Regions from separate parts of the Peribacillus muralis genome, predicted to be linked through region 2. Evidence: a T-box and tRNA genes for the amino acid it is inferred to sense, from the RefSeq annotation. Region 2 holds a T-box; the other holds one or more tRNA genes.
The links. The T-box of region 2 lies ahead of thrS (threonine--tRNA ligase). A T-box ahead of a tRNA ligase gene usually reads a tRNA of that ligase, here a tRNA-Thr.
Positions count from the first base shown of each region.

Region 1: it has a tRNA-Thr gene. The T-box ahead of thrS (threonine--tRNA ligase) is inferred to sense a tRNA for this amino acid. The anticodon was not compared.

Region 1 is NZ_CP017080.1:4,300,869-4,308,710, forward strand. It holds gene ABE28_RS20815 (isochorismate synthase) at 1-1,257, opposite strand, end outside; gene ABE28_RS20820 (1,4-dihydroxy-2-naphthoate polyprenyltransferase) at 1,555-2,475, shown strand; gene ABE28_RS20825 (TraR/DksA C4-type zinc finger protein) at 2,621-3,370, shown strand; tRNA gene ABE28_RS20830 (tRNA-Glu) at 3,415-3,486, opposite strand; tRNA gene ABE28_RS20835 (tRNA-Ser) at 3,490-3,580, opposite strand; tRNA gene ABE28_RS20840 (tRNA-Asn) at 3,582-3,656, opposite strand; tRNA gene ABE28_RS20845 (tRNA-Ile) at 3,669-3,745, opposite strand; tRNA gene ABE28_RS20850 (tRNA-Gly) at 3,751-3,824, opposite strand; tRNA gene ABE28_RS20855 (tRNA-His) at 3,829-3,904, opposite strand; tRNA gene ABE28_RS20860 (tRNA-Phe) at 3,938-4,010, opposite strand; tRNA gene ABE28_RS20865 (tRNA-Asp) at 4,034-4,109, opposite strand; tRNA gene ABE28_RS20870 (tRNA-Met) at 4,116-4,189, opposite strand; tRNA gene ABE28_RS20875 (tRNA-Ser) at 4,291-4,383, opposite strand; tRNA gene ABE28_RS20880 (tRNA-Ile) at 4,406-4,482, opposite strand; tRNA gene ABE28_RS20885 (tRNA-Met) at 4,493-4,569, opposite strand; tRNA gene ABE28_RS20890 (tRNA-Ala) at 4,598-4,673, opposite strand; tRNA gene ABE28_RS20895 (tRNA-Pro) at 4,692-4,768, opposite strand; tRNA gene ABE28_RS20900 (tRNA-Arg) at 4,778-4,854, opposite strand; tRNA gene ABE28_RS20905 (tRNA-Leu) at 4,865-4,953, opposite strand; tRNA gene ABE28_RS20910 (tRNA-Gly) at 4,966-5,040, opposite strand; tRNA gene ABE28_RS20915 (tRNA-Leu) at 5,049-5,130, opposite strand; tRNA gene ABE28_RS20920 (tRNA-Lys) at 5,140-5,215, opposite strand; tRNA gene ABE28_RS20925 (tRNA-Thr) at 5,238-5,313, opposite strand; tRNA gene ABE28_RS20930 (tRNA-Val) at 5,324-5,399, opposite strand; rRNA gene rrf (5S ribosomal RNA) at 5,410-5,525, opposite strand; rRNA gene ABE28_RS20940 (23S ribosomal RNA) at 5,643-7,842, opposite strand, start outside.
Region 2 is NZ_CP017080.1:3,791,209-3,799,050, forward strand. It holds gene ABE28_RS18400 (TetR/AcrR family transcriptional regulator) at 20-916, shown strand; gene ABE28_RS18405 (amino acid permease) at 961-2,334, opposite strand; gene ABE28_RS18410 (MFS transporter) at 2,402-3,628, opposite strand; gene ABE28_RS18415 (LysE family transporter) at 3,873-4,499, shown strand; gene thrS (threonine--tRNA ligase) at 4,742-6,649, opposite strand; T-box leader at 6,709-6,931, opposite strand; T-box leader at 6,963-7,183, opposite strand; gene ABE28_RS18425 (hypothetical protein) at 7,322-7,594, shown strand; gene ABE28_RS18430 (Type 1 glutamine amidotransferase-like domain-containing protein) at 7,611-7,842, shown strand, end outside.

The sequences.
Region 1 (7,842 bases), 510 kb from region 2:
TACAGCGAATTCCCCGTTTCCATACGTATCCATCCAGCCTAGAGGTCCCGCGTAAAAGCCGCGCTCAAGACCTTCCATTTCCCGAATTCGCACAACGGCCTTTCCTTTAGGAAGCCCGCCCATCGCTGGTGTCGGATGGAGGTTCTCAACAAACTGTAAAATCGTAACACCTTCCTTTGCAACACCGCGAACCGGTGTATACAAATGCTGGATATGACGGTTTTTCATGAGCTCCGGTCCGTCCGGAATCACTACCTTTTCACATACAGCATCAAAGGCATTGGAAATCATCGACACGACATATTGGTGCTCTTGTAAATTCTTTTGGTCATGAAGCAATTCATTTCCTAGGCTAACATCTTCTCGCTGATCTTTCCCACGTCCCATCGAACCGGCAAGACAGGTAGAAAAAACAGCATCCCCCTGCTTTTTGATCAAGCGTTCGGGAGTCGCACCGACAAAGCAATCACCACCCGCTTCCAAACTGAAAATATAGCTTAATGGCTGCTCTGCAATCAATTGCTCGAGCACCTTCCCTGAATCGATGGAGTGTTCGAATGTAAGTCGAAGCTCCCTAGCCAATACTATCTTATCAAGATCTGTCGTCTTGATTTCCTCTACCGCTTCGGTGACCGTGCGCTTCCATTCCGCAGACTGCACCTCCCTCTGCTTAACAAGGGAGTTAGGTCCGCATGGCACACCATCCAAGCCTTCGGAAAGGAAGGCTTCCCGTTCATTTATCATATCTCTGAAGAGTTTTTCTGAATCATCAGGCGAACAAAGTAAGTTTGTCGTTAAGTAAGCTTGTTTCCCCACTATTGATAGCATGAAGGCAGGTATATAAAACAGGTTGTCCCCAAAATGGTTCCAAAGGATTGTACTGTTAGATTCATAATCAAAAGAAAAGCCCCCAAACAGTAGAGGACCTGTCGCCTCTACATCGGTCACTCCCGTTTTGACAGCAGTTTCCTGCAGTTTGATCCAGCTCTTTTCGACTTCTCTATAACGTTCGGCATTCGCTGCCGCTTTGAGTTTCTTAACATTGCCTAAACCAGTGATGGTTATTTCCTTTGCAGGGTCCTCCCAAAAAAAACGTTCACCCGCATACCGTTCTCTTCCAGCTTGATAAAATGAAAGGGGGTTGGTGCATTGAATTTTCTTAATATGACTGAATAGAACTTGATCATTCAAGTCCTTCGCCTTTTGTATAGCTGAAGCCAGCCCCTGAAACTGTTCAGTTTCTTCCGAGATAGCCAAAAAAATCCCCCCAAATGTACATTTTAAAAGCTTTTTAACCTATTTAAAGATACACCTCCCGTCAACCTGATGTCAATAAAACGCCCCTTTTCCCAACGATACATGCCCGCTTTTTTCCTTATTATATGAATCTTGGCGAATGCAGCGTGATATCCTTGAATTTGGAAGTGGAACACCGCTTCATTCAATTGACACACATCCCCAATTTCCCTACACTTAATAGGGTAACTTTTGTGCAACATTTCAATATTTGATATACTTTCGAGAGTACCAATACTGATTTTGAGGAGAGAAACAATGCAAACAGAATACGACGGACTTCCCATGAAACGGACCTGGAAGATTTGGTGGGAGTTAATTCGTCCACATACACTAACCGCAGCCTTTGTCCCGGTCTTGCTTGGAACGGTGATCGCGCTTTTGGAAGATGGCGTCAATTGGCTGCTATTTGCCGCCATGATGCTTGCCAGTATCCTGATCCAGGCTGCAACGAACTTATTCAATGAATACTATGATTTCAAAAGGGGCTTGGATACCGAGGAATCGGTCGGCATCGGCGGCGGTATCGTACGCCATGGAATGACCCCGAAACTCATCATGACCTTGGCACTTGGCATGTATGCCATCGCCTTGTTAATTGGAATCTACATTTGTGCCGCATCGTCTTGGTGGCTTGCTGCGGTAGGACTGGTTTGCATGCTTGTCGGCTATCTGTATACAGGAGGCCCGCTCCCTATCTCTTATACTCCTTTCGGGGAACTATTTTCAGGGTTGTTCATGGGCTTTTTGATCATTTTGATCGCCTTTTACATTCAAGCCGGATATGTTTCCACCACCGCCATTTTAATTGCGATACCAAGCGGAATATTAGTCGGATTGATCAACTTGTCGAATAATCTCCGTGACCATGATGGAGATAAGGAACATGGACGGAAAACGATGCCTGTCGTGATGGGCAGGAAAAACGCATTGACCTTCATGGCCATCATGTTTGCCTTTTCCTACCTATGGCTGATTGGCTTAGTCGTTACCGGAAGCGTAACAGCATGGATTCTCCTTGCCTTCCTAAGCATCCCGAAAGCCATGAAAGCAATCAAGGGCTTCGTCGGAAAGACACAGCCGATCACGATGGTGCCGGCAATGAAAGCCACTGCCCAAACCAACACCTTCTTCGGTCTGCTCATGGCGATCGGTTTATTCATAAGCTATTTCATTTAACCTGAAAGGACTGAGTTTTCGACTCAGTCCTTTTTTCTATCTTCCGTTTCATTTTGTTTTCCTATGCACCAATTCGGGTAATAGATAATACAACCATCTTACAAGCGGGAAAATAGATAGGTACTTTAGAAGGAGTGAATTGGATATGCCAACCAAACAGCAAATACAAACATTCAAAAAGGAGCTGCTTCAAGAAAAAAGCGAGCTTGAAACTAGGATACAAAATGATGAAGGAACTGTACTGAATAAAAGCCAGACGGAATCAGTAGGGGAATTATCATCCTATGATAATCATCCAGCTGACCTGGGCACCGAATTATTCGAGATGGAGCGCAATCAAGCACTTGATGAACATGCCCAATCTGAAATGGAGAAAATCGAAGAAGCATTGACTGCGATTGAGGACGGCTCGTATGGCCACTGTAAAACCTGCCAGAAGGAAATCCCTACGGAAAGGCTTGAAGCCATCCCGAGCACGCTCTACTGTGTCGAGCATACGCCGGAACGGACCAATGCTCAAGATCGCCCAGTTGAAGAAGACATATTGATCCCATCCAAGGGGGATGATTTTGAAAACCGTCATCAAAATGAAATAGTCGATAAAGAAGATAGCTTTGGTGAAGTCGCCAAATTCGGGACATCCGAAACGCCATCCGATTACACAGGCGACCATGACAATTACAATGACCTTTATCAAAACGAAGATGAAACGAACGGATTTCCAGAAGACTATGAAGGCTTTGCCGCAAATGATATTGAAGGTAAAAATAGAGTGGATATACCGAATAAAAGACAAAAGGAATACGAGGATACATTGGAAGCTGAACATATCGATTCCAACATTGGGGATATCCCTTATAAGCAAAGAGATCGTTATATCAATGAAAAGAAATGAACGAAAAAAAGAAGCATACATGATGTATGCTTCCTTTTTTGTTATGACCCGTACGGGATTCGAACCCGTGTTACCGCCGTGAAAGGGCGGTGTCTTAACCGCTTGACCAACGGGCCAAATGGCGGAGAAGGAGGGATTTGAACCCTCGCGCCGCTCGCGCGACCTACACCCTTAGCAGGGGCGCCTCTTCAGCCTCTTGAGTACTTCCCCATGGCTCCGCAGGTAGGACTCGAACCTACGACCGTTCGGTTAACAGCCGAATGCTCTACCACTGAGCTACTGCGGAACAATATGAATATGGTGGGCCTAAATGGACTCGAACCATCGACCTCACGCTTATCAGGCGTGCGCTCTAACCAGCTGAGCTATAGGCCCATATTTGGAGCGGGTGAAGGGAATCGAACCCTCATCATCAGCTTGGAAGGCTGAGGTTTTACCACTAAACTACACCCGCGAAATGGGGCGACTGATGGGAATCGAACCCACGAATGCCTGAACCACAATCAGGTGCGTTAACCACTTCGCCACAACCGCCGTAATATATTGCAAGGAATTTTGCAATAAAGGTGGCTCAGGACGGAATCGAACCGCCGACACAAGGATTTTCAGTCCTTTGCTCTACCGACTGAGCTACTGAGCCACAAATGTATTAAATTTTAAAAATGGCGGTCCCGACGGGAATCGAACCCGCGATCTCCTGCGTGACAGGCAGGCATGTTAACCGCTACACCACGGGACCTAATAATTGCGGGGACAGGATTTGAACCTGCGACCTTCGGGTTATGAGCCCGACGAGCTACCGGACTGCTCCACCCCGCGACGGTAATAATGGAACGATTAGCATCAAGTTTTCGTGTATATCGTTTCTTCGCTTCCTCTATGTAAGGTTGTTTCAAAACAACTTGCTGCTATTAAAAAAATGGAGGAGGTAGAGGGATTCGAACCCCCGCGGGATTTGACTCCCCTGTCGGTTTTCAAGACCGATCCCTTCAGCCGAACTTGGGTATACCTCCATGGCTTTGAAAAAAATGCATATGGTGGACCTTGTAGGACTCGAACCTACGACCGGACGGTTATGAGCCGTCTGCTCTAACCAGCTGAGCTAAAGGTCCTTATATTTATTGGTAGCGGCGGAGGGGATCGAACCCCCGACCTCACGGGTATGAACCGTACGCTCTAGCCAGCTGAGCTACACCGCCAATATAATATAAGTTTCTGATTGAAAAATGGTGGAGCCTAGCGGGATCGAACCGCTGACCTCCTGCGTGCAAGGCAGGCGCTCTCCCAGCTGAGCTAAGGCCCCATTCTTTTAAAAATCACGTGGTCGGGAAGACAGGATTCGAACCTGCGACCCCTTGGTCCCAAACCAAGTGCTCTACCAAGCTGAGCTACTTCCCGCAAAAAAAATGGTGCGCCCGGCGGGAGTCGAACCTACAACCTTCTGATTCGTAGTCAGATGCTCTATCCAATTGAGCTACGGGCGCATATATAAGATGGTGCCGAGGACCGGAATCGAACCGGTACGGTAGTCACCTACCGCAGGATTTTAAGTCCTGTGCGTCTGCCAGTTCCGCCACCCCGGCACATAAGAAAAGTGGAGCGGAAGACGGGATTCGAACCCGCGACCCCAACCTTGGCAAGGTTGTATTCTACCACTGAACTACTTCCGCATGAAAGATGCGGGTGAAGGGACTTGAACCCCCACGCCTTGCGGCGCCAGATCCTAAGTCTGGTGCGTCTGCCAATTCCGCCACACCCGCATGATAAAATGGTGAGCCATGAAGGATTCGAACCTTCGACCCTCTGATTAAAAGTCAGATGCTCTACCAACTGAGCTAATGGCTCGTGCTTGTACTGCTAGAATGAATGGTGCCGGCAAGAGGACTTGAACCCCCAACCTACTGATTACAAGTCAGTTGCTCTACCAGTTGAGCTACACCGGCAGGTGTAAAATGGTGGAGGATGACGGGATCGAACCGCCGACCCTCTGCTTGTAAGGCAGATGCTCTCCCAGCTGAGCTAATCCTCCATATGTAACTGCTTGGCGACGTCCTACTCTCACAGGGGGAGACCCCCAACTACCATCGGCGCTGAAGAGCTTAACTGCCGTGTTCGGAATGGGAACGGGTGTGACCTCTTCGCTATCGTCACCAAACATTGTTTACATTTTTTCAAGACATATATTATTATAACGTCTTTTTGAGAAAACGCAAGAAGAAATTTTCATTCCTTCAAAACTAGATAATAAGAAGGTATTTCATTTTTTAAAGCGTTGGTTAAGTCCTCGATCTATTAGTATCAGTCAGCTCCACATGTCGCCACGCTTCCACCTCTGACCTATCAACCTGATCATCTTTCAGGGATCTTACTAGCTTGCGCCATGGGAAATCTCATCTTGAGGGGGGCTTCATGCTTAGATGCTTTCAGCACTTATCCCGTCCGCACGTAGCTACCCAGCTATGCCTTTGGCAAGACAACTGGTACACCAGCGGTGCGTCCATCCCGGTCCTCTCGTACTAAGGACAGCTCCTCTCAAATTTCCTGCGCCCGCGACGGATAGGGACCGAACTGTCTCACGACGTTCTGAACCCAGCTCGCGTACCGCTTTAATGGGCGAACAGCCCAACCCTTGGGACCGACTACAGCCCCAGGATGCGATGAGCCGACATCGAGGTGCCAAACCTCCCCGTCGATGTGGACTCTTGGGGGAGATAAGCCTGTTATCCCCGGGGTAGCTTTTATCCGTTGAGCGATGGCCCTTCCATGCGGAACCACCGGATCACTAAGCCCGACTTTCGTCCCTGCTCGACTTGTAGGTCTCGCAGTCAAGCTCCCTTGTGCCTTTACACTCTACGAATGATTTCCAACCATTCTGAGGGAACCTTTGGGCGCCTCCGTTACTCTTTAGGAGGCGACCGCCCCAGTCAAACTGCCCACCTGACACTGTCTCCCACCCCGATAAGGGGCGCGGGTTAGAATTTCAATACAGCCAGGGTAGTATCCCACCAACGCCTCCACCGAAGCTAGCGCTCCGGCTTCTCAGGCTCCTACCTATCCTGTACAAGCTGTACCAAAATTCAATATCAGGCTGCAGTAAAGCTCCACGGGGTCTTTCCGTCCTGTCGCGGGTAACCTGCATCTTCACAGGTACTATAATTTCACCGAGTCTCTCGTTGAGACAGTGCCCAGATCGTTACACCTTTCGTGCGGGTCGGAACTTACCCGACAAGGAATTTCGCTACCTTAGGACCGTTATAGTTACGGCCGCCGTTTACTGGGGCTTCGGTTCAAAGCTTCGCTTGCGCTAACCTCTCCCCTTAACCTTCCAGCACCGGGCAGGTGTCAGCCCCTATACTTCGCCTTGCGGCTTCGCAGAGACCTGTGTTTTTGCTAAACAGTCGCCTGGGCCTATTCACTGCGGCTTTTCTGGGCTATTCACCCTAAAAAGCACCCCTTCTCCCGAAGTTACGGGGTCATTTTGCCGAGTTCCTTAACGAGAGTTCTCTCGCACACCTTAGGATTCTCTCCTCGCCTACCTGTGTCGGTTTGCGGTACGGGCACCTTACATCTCACTAGAGGCTTTTCTTGGCAGCGTGGAATCAGGAACTTCGGTACTATATTTCCCTCGCCATCACAGCTCCGCCTTGATGGAAACGGGATTTGCCTCGTTTCCGGCCTAACTGCTTGGACGCGCATATCCAACAGCGCGCTTACCCTATCCTTCTGCGTCCCCCCATCGTTCAAACGATGTATAGGTGGTACAGGAATATCAACCTGTTGTCCATCGCCTACGCCTTTCGGCCTCGGCTTAGGTCCCGACTAACCCTGAGCGGACGAGCCTTCCTCAGGAAACCTTAGGCATTCGGTGGAAGGGATTCTCACCCTTCTTTCGCTACTCATACCGGCATTCTCACTTCTAAGCGCTCCACCAGTCCTTCCGGTCTGACTTCAACGCCCTTAGAACGCTCTCCTACCATCGACACCTAATGGTGTCAATCCACAGCTTCGGTGATACGTTTAGCCCCGGTACATTTTCGGCGCGGAGTCACTCGACCAGTGAGCTATTACGCACTCTTTAAATGGTGGCTGCTTCTAAGCCAACATCCTGGTTGTCTAAGCAACTCCACATCCTTTTCCACTTAACGTATACTTTGGGACCTTAGCTGGTGGTCTGGGCTGTTTCCCTTTCGACTACGGATCTTATCACTCGCAGTCTGACTCCCAAGAATAAGTATTTGGCATTCGGAGTTTGACTGAATTCGGTAACCCGTTGGGGGCCCCTAGTCCAATCAGTGCTCTACCTCCAATACTCTCATCTTGAGGCTAGCCCTAAAGCTATTTCGGAGAGAACCAGCTATCTCCAGGTTCGATTGGAATTTCTCCGCTACCCACACCTCATCCCCGCACTTTTCAACGTGCGTGGGTTCGGGCCTCCATTCAGTGTTACCTGAACTTCACCCTGGACATGGGTA
Region 2 (7,842 bases):
ATGAAAATAAGGTGATACGATGAAGAATCGAAGGCAGAATGTCATTGATACGGCTCATAAGCTTTTTATTGAAAAGGGCTACCAAGCCACGTCCATCCAGGACATTTTAGACGGCAGCGGCATTTCCAAAGGTACATTTTATAATTATTTCCCTTCGAAGGGAGAATTATTTATTGCCATTTTCCGTTCCTTTTACAAAAGGATCCGCCATGATCGGGAAAAATTGCTGGAAGGTCAAGATGCAGCTAATATTGAAATTTTCATACAGCAGCTCGAACTGCAAATGATGGGCAACAAACAGAGCAAGCTGCTGATTCTGATTGAAGAAGTCCGCGTTTCCAACGATGAAGAATTAAAACAATTCATCAATCAAACCCTGTTGTTGAGCTTACGCTGGATGCATGGCCGCTTTCTCGATATATTCGGGGAAAGTACAAAACCGTATCTTTTGGATTGCGTGATTATTTTTCACTCGATGATGACCCATATGAATCATTTCAATCATCGTGCGAATGCTATCCCGAAGCCGGAAATACAAATTATCCGCTACTGCATGAATCGAATGATCCAAACTGTCGATGAGGTGGCAAAAAGCAAGGAACAAATTCTTGATCCGGAGCTATTGGACACGTGGTTTCCGCAGTTTGAAAACCATCTTTACCCATGCCACAATAACTTGGCAAACGCGACCACGGAATTAAAAAAGGCGATACACACAGTCCTTCCCTGCGGAGAAAATCAAACAAGGGCAATCGAACTCATCGACTTCATCCAAGATGAGCTAATGCAGTCCGACACCCCAAGGCAATTTTTAATAGAAAGCTTGCTGCTCTCTTTAAAAAACCAATATTCGGAGCATGTTCAAGCCTATATGGAAGATTTTGAGGAAAGCATAAACGCGTGCCTCGTTCAATGAATAAGAAGGCAGCCCATTCGGCTGCCTTCTTTTAACGCCGTCAATCAATCCAGCTCCGATTTACTCGCTTTAGCTGCCATCGCCTTATTTTTGTTCCAAACCTTGAACTTCATGAAAATGGCTGCAAGGCCTATTATCACCACGAATATCAGGCTTATTAAGAATCCCGGGCGGATCTCCTTTTCAAGCAATGTCCCACTGACCGCAACAAATATCAATAGCATGCCAAAAACCCCTGTGGCCTTGCTCCACGCTTTGTTTTCCAAAATCTTGAAGGAAGAAAGAATGATGAAGGACCAGTTATATAAAAGTAAAATACCGGCAGCAGTAGTGATGTATTCATAAATCTTCCCTGGCAGGAGCAAGGCTGTGATGATGGAAGCTAAAAGCCCCAAGGCCCCAAGACATAGTGACGGGAGTGGCAGATTCTTGAATTTCTTGATTTTTTGCATGAATAATGATGGCGCATTGCCATCGTCGGCAATCGTAACCAATAAATTGGTGACACCGAATAAGGAAGCCGTCATCGCCGAAAAACCGGCCACGATAATGGCTCCGTTAAAAACATGCGGAAAAAAAGTAAGATGATAACTATCCAGTGCGGTCACGAAAGGGCTTTCCTTCTCACTGAATGCCCCTAGAGAAACCATCGTGACAGCTAACCCCAATGAGATGACATAGATGATCGTCAGTCCCATGAGCATGATCGTCCCTGCCTTTGGTGCGTCTTCTTTCTTTTTAAGCTGCATCGCCATCAGTCCGATCACTTCAATGCCGCCAAACGCATAAAAAGCATAAATGAGCGATGTCCAAAATCCTTTCAGCCCTTTTGGAAATAATTCATTATACGTATTGGGAAATGACGGCGGCTTTTCTCCATCAAGTCCAAACCAATCTAGAACGGCACATACTGCGATAATGATAAACATCACGATAGCAGCTGTCTTTATGATGGCAAGGAGGTTTTCAATCCTGTCGAAGCCTTTCGTTCCCAGCAATACCACAACGATTGAAACAATAGCGAATCCCGCGGAAAACAACCATAGCGGAACACTCGGGAACCAAAATTGCGATAATAGCGACAGTGCCGTCAACTGACTGCCCATAATCAAAATATTGGAGCACCAATAATTCCAGCCACAGCTAAAGCCAGCCCATCGGCCAAATGCTTTATTGGCATAATAACAAAATGAACCTTCCTGGGGATCTTCTGCCGTCATTTTGGCAAGCAGGTTATAAACGATATACGTACCGAGGGCAGCCAATACAAAGGCAAACACAATGGATGGACCGGTCGTGATGATCCCGATCGTCGACCCAACGAAATATCCTGTGCCGATCGTGCAGCCTACACCGACCATAGACAGCTGCCACCACTTCATATCGCCTTGTTGCCCGCCTGAATCAGAGGCATCCATGCTCTTGTTTCCTTTTGCTGAACTGCAATTGGCTTTTACCATCATACTTCCTCCTTCCATAAAGGGGTTAATGGGCCGCTTCTTTTTTATCCGAACTAATGAACTTCATCACTAGCAATACAATGCAAATACCCATGATTCCAGAGATGATATAGCTCATATTAAGATAGTCCTTCATGACAAGCGACATGACCGGAGGGCCCGCTGCGACTCCGATGAACCTTGAGGACATATAAAAGGAGGTTATCGTCCCCCTCTGTTCCTTTTCAATATTTTGGGTGATGATGGCATCAAGCGTCGGCAATAAGGCGCCAATCGCGATGCCCACCAAGCTCGTGACGAGCAGGAGCAGAAAGACCTTCTCCTTAGTAAATCCAACAAAGACCAAGCTGATCGACAGGACTGCTAAACTGATCATGATGATTTTTTTCATGACCGGCAACTCCCCTTTGATCTTTTTTCCTGCGATATAGGAGGATACACAAAGAAAAAATAGGGGAATCGCAATGACAAAGCCCTTCTTGACTCCATGCAGATGATGTATTTTCTCCAGGTTTTCCGACAAAAAGAAAAGGACCCCGAACAAAACCAGCATGACAAATACACCAATCAGGAAAACGCTATACAGCCATTTTCCTTCCTTCTTGAAGATTTGTTTCGTATCATGCCAAAATTCCTTTAGTTTCTTCGGTTCGTCCTTTTCCTTTGGTACCTTAATAAAGTAAAAAACCAAGACTATAGATATCAAGCTGAAGAAGGAAATCGAGAAAAAGGGTAAAAACCATATAAATGCGGCAAAAAGGGAACCTAATATCGGGCTCAGCACTTTTCCAAATGTATTCGATGTTTCGATGATGCCCAAGCACGAACTCGTTTTTTCATCATCATCCTTGTATAAATCCCCGACTAGAGGCAGTATGATCGGCGAGGCGCCAGAAGCACCGATCCCTTGCAGTACTCTCCCAATGATGATCCAGGTATATGGATCATCAATCTTCCAAGATGCATATCCTGCAACCAATCCGCCAATCAAGGCAAGAACCAAGCTTGGCAAAATGACCATTTTCCTTCCGAACCGATCGGAAAGATAACCTGCGATAGGGATTAAAAAAATTGAAGCTACGGAATAACTTGTAATGACCATGCTTGATTGAAATGAAGATATCCCCACCTTCTCCTCAAAAATGGGCAATACCGGAATAAGCATTGAATTTCCAAGTGTCATAACTAATGGGATTGACGCCATACTGATCAAGCACCATATGCTGACATTATTTTTCTCATGACCTTCCATACCTACACTCCTCATCCATTATAAACACGACTTTCAGCATACAAAGGCAAAAAAAAATTGACGACTCAATCGTCCTTCATTGAATTTTGATGTCTTTAATTAATATGTTGTTGGGCGGAAGGATTTATTCAGCGCATACCCATGATAATGAATGGCTTCTTTTCCAAAACAAAAAGTGGTACAAGTCCTTTTTCGTGAATACATTCAATTAAGCAAATGTTTTTCATGAGGAGGTGATGAAGTATTGGGCGTTTTTTTAAGCTATGTATTGCTGGGGCTATCCCTAGCTGCTCCTATCGGTCCCATTAACGCCGGCCAATTGGACAAAGGAATCAAGAAAGGCTTTTGGCACGCCTGGATTTTCGGCTGTGGTGCCATTTTAGCGGATGCTGTCTATTTAGTCCTTGTCTATTACGGAGTCAGCCGCTTTCTGGATAACTCCTTCATACAAACCTTTTTATGGCTATTTGGCTTTTTTGTCCTGACCTATACAGGTATCGAAAGCCTTTCAAGTGCAGGTAAAATAGAAGTGAATGCACGGAATGCGAAAGAATCCCACTTTTCTTCCTTTGCATCAGGATTCATCATGGCCCTCTCCAACCCTTTATCCATCCTGTTTTGGCTCGGTATTTATGGCTCGATTCTTGCAAACACCACAACCAAATACGACTTTCATCATATAATTCTATACAGCTCAGGCATCCTTCTCGGCCTCTTAGCCTGGGATACCACAATGGCCATCATCTCCAGCAGCTTCAGGCGCTTTTTATCCAAACCCATCCTTATTGGCATATCCGTCATCTCCGGCCTATCTCTTATAGGAATTGGCATATACTTTGCCATACAAGCCGCAAAGGCTCTAATTACATAAACGAAACATCTCCATAACGTTAAAAAAAAGCCTCCAAGCAGAGGCTTTTTTTGCGGGTTTCGCGCTTTTTCTCAAAAGTTTGGGTGCTTTTCCCGCGAGTTTGGTGCTTTTCTCGCCAATTGGGGTGGTTTACTCGCCAATTGGGGGTTTTTCTCGCTAATTGGGTGTTTTACCGTCAATTTGGGCGCTTTTCTCGCCATTTCGATGCTTTTTCTCGCCAATCATCGGTGCAGGCCCGCGAGTTAGTTGCTGCGGGACTTTATTTGTAGAAGCAGTTTATGGATGAATGCCTCTATTGAATTTGATTTATTTGTTTGCTCACCGTATTTCCGGACGTTGACTTCATTTTCCTGCTCTTCTTTATCGCCAAGGACGAGCATATATGGGATTTTTTCCATCTGGGCTGCCCGGATCTTATATCCGAGCTTTTCATTTCGTTCGTCTGTTTTGACCCTTATGCCGAAACTTTTCAGTTGTTTTTGAAGCTTTTGGCAATAAGGAATATGAACAGTCGAGACAGGGATGATTTGGACCTGTACCGGGGCAAGCCATAGCGGGAAAGCTCCGGCATAATGCTCGATCAGGATACCAAAAAAACGATCGATCGAGCCATAAATCGCCCGATGGATGACGACCGGTCGGACTTTATCATTTTGTTCATCAATGTAAGTCAAATCGAATTTTTCCGGCATTTGAAAATCAAGTTGAATCGTTGCGCATTGGTGGCTGCGGTTTAATGCATCCTTAATATGAAAATCAATTTTCGGACCGTAAAATGCTCCATCTCCTTCATTTAATTGATAAGGTAGGCCGATATGGTCGAGCACATTTTTCAAGGCTGCTTCAGAAGCTTCCCAAAGGGAGTCCTCTCCCAATGAATCCTCTGGTCGAGTCGAGAGCTCCACGGAGTATTCGAATCCAAATGTACGATACACTTCGTCAATCAGTTGAAACACCTGCTTGATCTCCCCTTCGATTTGATCCTGCCGGACGAATAGGTGGGCATCATCCTGGCAAAATGTCCGGACCCTCAGCATGCCGTTCAATGCTCCGCTATACTCATGACGATGGACTTGACCGAACTCAGCCATCCTGATCGGTAAATCCCTATAGGAGTAACGATTATTTTTGAAAATGAGCATATGACCTGGACAGTTCATCGGCTTCATCGCGAATTTCGTATCATCCACCTCAGTAAAGTACATATTCTCATGATAGTGATCCCAGTGGCCCGATTGTTCCCATAACCGCTGATTCATCAAGGACGGCGTGCGAACCTCATCGTAATGGCCCTCGCCTTGGAGCTCACGCGAGAATTTTTCCAATTCATTCCTGATAATTTGTCCTTTCGGTAAATAAAATGGCATGCCTGGCGCTTCCTCGGAAAACATGAATAGCTCGAGCTGCTTCCCTAATTTCCGATGATCACGTTTGGCTGCCTCTTCCATGAAATTCACGTGATTTTGTAAATTTTTTTTGCTACTGAAGGCCACGCCATATATCCGTTGAAGCACTTCATTCCGTTTGTCTCCCCTCCAATAGGCACCTGAAACACGAGTCAGCTTGAATGCTTTTATATAGGATGTCGCCGGAAGGTGCGGCCCGCGGCAGAGATCGATAAATTCACCTTGTTGATAAAGCGTTAGTTTTTCACCGTTCGGGATGTTCTTCACTATATCCAGCTTGAATGACTCCCCTCGATTCTGGAAAAGCTTCACTGCTTCTTCATAGGAAACCTCAATCCTTTTTATTTCCAGATTTTCGTTTATGATTTTTTCCATTTCATTTTCAATGGCTTGCAGACTCTCTAAGCTCAAAGGATGAGCCAGCTTAAAATCATAGTAAAAGCCATCCTCGTTGACCGGGCCCATGCCCAATTCAGCTGTGCCTTGAAGTCTCTTCACCGCTTGTGCCATAATATGCGCCGATGTATGCCGCATAACCTGCAGCCCTTCTTCCGAATCAAGTGTTATTATCGAAAGTTCAGCACCTTCATTCAACTGGAAACTTAAATCAACCAGTTGCTTATCAAGCTTTCCTGCTGCTGCCTTTTTCCTTAAGCTTGAGCTGACGGAGGCTGCCACGCTCCCCACTGTCGTTCCCTTCGGATATTCCTTCTGCTTCCCATCCGGGAATCGAATGTTGATCATTTTTTCATCCATCACATGCACACTCCTTTAGAATAATAAAAAAACGCACTCATCCCTAAGCAAGGGACGAGTGCGTTTACTCGTGGTTCCACCCAATTTCCCATAAGCAAGAAAACACTCATGGCTCTGGAGCTTGTAACGCAGCTTAGACGATATCAATTACTCTCGTTCACTGATATAGCTCAAAGGCGGTAAATCCTTTTCCTAAGCCAGGAAGTTTGCAGCTGCCCTTCCCTCTCTTGAGACCGTAAAAATGATTATTGTCCTTTTCATCGCAATATTTTTATAAACAAAAAACGCACCCATCCCTAATATAAGGGACGAGTGCGTTTACCCGTGATTCCACCCAATTTCCCATAAGTACGATCACCTATGGCTCTGGAGCTGTAACGTAGCTTAGTCGATATCGGTTACTATCCTTCACCGATAAAAGCTCAAAGGCGGTAAATCCTTTTCCTAAGCCAGGAAGTTCGCAGCTGCCCTTCCCTCTCTTAAGACCGTAAAAAAGATTGTTGTCCTCATCATGGCTTCTAATTTTATATTGTTATACATATTACATTCAATCCCTGAAAGTTACAACATTTTATTCCAAAAAATATTTATTTTAACAAATAAACAAATCCTATCCTAGTATTCTGCCGATTGGTATAATTGGTAAACAAGGAGGTTCACATGAAAAATTCAAGCAGGTGGTCGATCGTATTTGCGGTGATGGGTGCCGCGGCATTTGGCAGTTCTTTCATCAGTAAAGCAGCCTTCGATTTTTTAATGATCTTCGGATTCGCAGCATCATCACTTGGCATGCTATTAAGCTTCGGCGCCATGTACAAAAATGAAAGAGGAAAAACGAAATTTATGGCTGTCGCCGCGTTTTTTTTAGGCTTCATCCTGGTTTGGAATGAACCATTTCAGGTCATCCGGCTTTTAACTTGGCTGAGAAATTAAAGGGGGCCATACACATATGAATATTTGTTTCATTGGCGGCGGCAATCACGCGAACAGTGAATTGGATGAAGTGTACCAGGAGCTTGCAAATATATTGAAGCGTGATGCCAAAATTTTAATAATCCCGTTTGCAACGGACCATTCCAGGTATGAAGGATGGCTGGCAACCATCAAACAAGCTTTTTCCATCATGGAACATGCACGTGTTAACGTATTGAACGAAAACCTTTCAGAAAAAGAAATGAAAC